One region of the Priestia sp. VA7 genome, then DNA from elsewhere that is predicted to be linked to it. Evidence: riboswitches for the same ligand, from Rfam matches in the RefSeq annotation. Region 1 holds a riboswitch; the other holds the start of a gene.
The links. Region 1 has a riboswitch for cobalamin ahead of AC0C45_RS29195 (HoxN/HupN/NixA family nickel/cobalt transporter). Riboswitches for the same ligand answer to the same signal wherever they lie in the genome.
Positions count from the first base shown of each region.

Region 1 (2,201 bases):
CTAGAGCAATTGATTCTGAATCAGGAATAATTTTTATTTTTACTTCATCAACCTTTGGTTTTTCACCCCAATAGTTATTGTTGCGTTTGAAAATAGCATATTTATCTTTTTTGTACTCTTTTAGAACCCATGGGCCTGTTCCAACAGCTGTCTTAATGCCTTTTGAGGTTGCATCATTCTCAGGGAATCCTGCATCCCCTAGGAATCGAAATGGCCTAACAAATGCTAGTTCATTCAGAACAGGATAATATGGTTCATCTAGCTTTAAAGCAACTGTATAATCATCTACTTTTTTGACATATTCAATATGTTTAACCATTCCCATCCATGAATGGGCTTCTCGATTTTCTAGAATGGCATTAAAGTTACGAATGACATTGTCTGCATTAAAGGTGGAGCCATCAGAGTACTTTACACCCTCACGTAAGTAGAAAGTATACGTCGTTTGATCATCTGAAACCTTCCATTTTTCAGCGAGTTTAGGTGAAATGGTACCGTCATCATTATATTCAACCAGTGACTCATAAACCATTGCTTGAGCAGTCATCTGGTTAGGCAAATAGGTATGTGGATTTAGTGGGCCTATATCAAGTGGCCATCCAATTGATATTGTCTTTTTTCCAGATTGATCAGTACCTGTTTTTGTATCTTCTGAGCAGGCTGTCAATAAAGAAACTATGAGACAAACAAGTAACATGCATGATTTTTTTAGCATTATTGTACTCCTAAAATTTTCTTTTTTATTGCGATGGATTTAAAGATATATGACTCTTCTATAGGAATTACCCTATTGTACGGAATTACATGTACCAACCCATCGTGAGAAAGATCTTCTCATACGCCAATTATCTCTTGTCTGGTTATCGATAAATGCTAGGTGATCAGCATCTAACCCATGCCTCAATCCTAAAACAAAGACAAGTAATAAATTGAAAAATTCCCCACGTTAATTCCTCCTTTAAAGTGTATAAATAAAAAATCCCCCAACCTTGTTCGAATTGGGGGATATGTATAAAAGTAAACAGCATAAATGTAAGCCATAAATATTGCATACCTAATACACCAATCCCTTTCCTAGAAGAGTTAAGTGTACAGTTTAGGTAGGTATCCTGGCTCTAGATCATCATTATTTACCGCCTTCCCAAAAAAAGAAATTGAGTGACATAAGGTAAGAAACTCCCTAATTACAGTGGCTGGACCGCCCGAGATTTTCACTCGGTTCCCTGTTACCTCTTATCTAACATAAGAGCTCCTAATCTGTTGATATTTTTATTGAATTGTATGTTGATAAAGCTCTGAATAATTTTCAGAGCTTTTCGAAATAACAAAACATTGCTTGGATATTATAACACATATATCTAAGACATAAAGGATCTATATTAAAATTATAACAGCCGTTAATCAGACTTTAATGTTTTGAATTAGAATCAACTTTATCGTTCGTAAGATTATACTTTTATGAACTCCACTATTTTCAATTAGTTCATGAAACAATATATGTTTTAAGTATAAAAACTTAGCTATTTAAACCCTAAAACCCTCATTCTATGCTCTTAATCGACTATTACAGCAACAATTATTGTTATATGGTAAAAATCCAGTTAATGTTAAATGAAGACTTAACAACTTAGAGGGATAGGTGACTACATAATTGCAAAGGTATAGATATAACAGTACTTTAAGAAAGACTTTACTTGTGGATATAGAGGCAGCGAGAGAACGTATGATTAGGGTAGGAGTAGAAGAAGGCTTTACTAGCTATAATACAATTATAATCAGTCAATTAGTTGATCAATTATTGAATGAATTAGAAAAGATTACTTCAACTGATTAGTTTTTGTTCTTAATATAAAAAGAGGAAAAGCAACCTCATTCTCTAATGGCATTCGAGTGAAGTTGCTTTTCAAGGTAACTCTATAACTGTAGATAGATACTAACATATTTTTTACACATATGCTGTATTTTTCCTTAGGATCATATATATAAAACATGCGCTTTTTATACATTTTTTCTCGTTCGTCTCCTACTAAAGCGTTGGTATGTCAAGATGTATAAAAAGCTGCATAAAGTAGAAACAAGGACCTCATCAGAACCCTTTTCCCAATAGGGGTTCTCTTTTTGCGTGTGTTCCGGAAGAGGTATTATGTTAACTACATTTGTGTATGGTATACAGTCTAAAAACAGAAAACCACTGGTCCTCA
Region 1 covers NZ_JBVQPN010000019.1:8,986-11,186, reverse strand. The annotation lists gene nikA (nickel ABC transporter substrate-binding protein) at 1-715, opposite strand, end outside; partial or broken gene AC0C45_RS29195 (HoxN/HupN/NixA family nickel/cobalt transporter) at 788-916, opposite strand; cobalamin riboswitch at 1,083-1,271, opposite strand; gene AC0C45_RS29190 (aspartyl-phosphate phosphatase Spo0E family protein) at 1,697-1,834, shown strand.

Region 2 (2,201 bases), on a different contig from region 1:
GACGGTATATGCTGGAAAAGAAATGAAAATGTTTGAATTTGAAACTGAAAAGCAGGCGAGAGAAGCTTTTGCCAAAACAAATGGCTGTAAAGTTCTTTCAGAAGTGGTGTATTATAACGATCCTCATTTAACATTAGTAGCTATATAATGAAAAAACAAGAGCTGACTTTATGCTCTTGTTTTTTTATAGATGCTTGTATCTTTCGAAAAGAATAGAGTTGAAATAAAAAAAAATGTACGCTATGATATGGTAGTTACTTCTATTATTCTGATAGTTTAAAAGGTTCATATATATCAAACAGCAACAACAAAGATGCCAAGAAGGCTTAATAGGGAAACTGGTGAAAGACCAGTACTGCCCCCGCAACTGTAAGTGTGGACGAACGAGTATAACCACTGTGGAAAAATCACGGGAAGGTTCTCAAGTAGAATGATACACAAGTCAGGAGACCTGTCTTTATTGTGAAGTTTCTATTTCTCCGGGGAGCGGGAAGGGAAACGTTGGCTTAAAGTGGCATTCGTGTACACTCTTATTCTGACGTTTTACCCGCTCGCATATTAGCGAAGCGGGTTTTTCTCATGTCGTAAAACTACATATCGTGCAAAAAAGGTGCGCAATGTTTACATTGTGTTAAATGGGAAGTCTGGTGTGAAGCCAGCGCGGTACCCGCCACTGTGAAGATGAGCTGATTGCATATGCCACTGTATTCGGGAAGGCGCAGTCAAGTGATGAATCGAAGTCAGGAAACCAGCCTTTCTTTAATGCGAAGCTTACCCTACGGGATATAGGTGGAAGTGCAAAAACTTAGTTTGAATTTTTCTGCGCCTCTATCATTGATAGAGGCGCTTTTTTTAGTAAAGGAGCGAATGAGTGTGACGACGTGGAACTTAAACGGAACAAAACATCACGTATTGATTTGTAATGGAAGCAGCTGTATGAGAAAAGGTGGAGAAGAAGCCACCCAAGCTATTCGAAATAAAGTGACGGAACTGGAGTTGGATGAAACGGTTCATACAACGCGTACACGCTGTAACGGACGATGTAAAGATGCTCCTGTAGCTATTGTGTATCCTTCAGGAGATTGGTACAAGCAGGTCACTGAAACCGTGGCTCACCGGATTGTCGAAGAACATTTAGCAGGAGGCTGCAGTATAAAGGAATCGATTATTTATGAATATGATCAAAATGGTTTCGTTTCTCCGGAAAACAGTGACTCCATAGAAGGAATTGATAAAGTAAAAAGTAACGCATAAAGGAGGAGCTAGCATGAAAGGTAAACTGTTAGTTATCGGATTTGGGCCGGGAAGCTTTGAACATATTACACAGCGAGCAAGAGAAGCCATTCAAGAAAGTGATATGATCATCGGTTACAAAACCTATGTGGAATTAATTCAAGGACTGTTAACGAATCAGCAAATTATTAGTACGGGAATGACCGAAGAAGTAAGCCGTGCACAAGAAGCTGTAAAGCAAGCTGAAGCAGGAAAAACCGTGGCTGTCATTTCAAGCGGAGATGCAGGAGTATATGGAATGGCAGGCCTTGTGTATGAAGTGTTGATTGAAAAAGGTTGGAAAAAAGAAACGGGCGTAGAGCTGGAAGTAATTCCTGGCATTTCGGCTATTAATTCATGCGCATCCCTCCTTGGAGCGCCCGTGATGCATGATGCTTGTACAATTAGTTTAAGTGACCACCTTACGCCATGGGAACTAATCGAAAAAAGAATCGAAGCAGCTGCACAAGCAGATTTTGTAGTGGCTTTTTACAATCCAAAAAGCGGAAGACGAACAAGACAAATTGTTGAAGCACAGAGGATTCTATTAAAGTACCGTTCTCCTGATACGCCTGTTGGTCTTGTGAAAAGCGCTTATCGTGACCGTGAAGAAGTCGTAATGACCAACTTAAAAGACATGTTAAATCATGAAATTGGCATGCTGACTACCGTTGTTGTCGGGAATTCATCTACGTTTTTTTACGACGATTTAATGATTACACCGCGCGGATATCAGCGGAAATATACCCTTAACCAAACGGAGCAGCCGCTAAGACCGCATCAGCGACTTCGAAAAGAAGCGGAACCGTGGGCTCTCGATCAAGAAGAGACTGTAAAGCAAACAGCTTCAGCTATTGAAGCAGTTCAGACCACACCAGAAGAAACAGCAACTTCACGAGTTCTTGCAGAAGAAGCGCTTCAAGCAATTT
Region 2 covers NZ_JBVQPN010000003.1:836,986-839,186, forward strand. The annotation lists gene AC0C45_RS17085 (hypothetical protein) at 1-148, shown strand, start outside; cobalamin riboswitch at 295-473, shown strand; cobalamin riboswitch at 592-771, shown strand; gene AC0C45_RS17090 ((2Fe-2S) ferredoxin domain-containing protein) at 874-1,254, shown strand; gene cobJ (precorrin-3B C(17)-methyltransferase) at 1,268-2,201, shown strand, end outside.
Region 2: another riboswitch for cobalamin. It lies ahead of AC0C45_RS17090 ((2Fe-2S) ferredoxin domain-containing protein); the one in region 1 lies ahead of AC0C45_RS29195 (HoxN/HupN/NixA family nickel/cobalt transporter).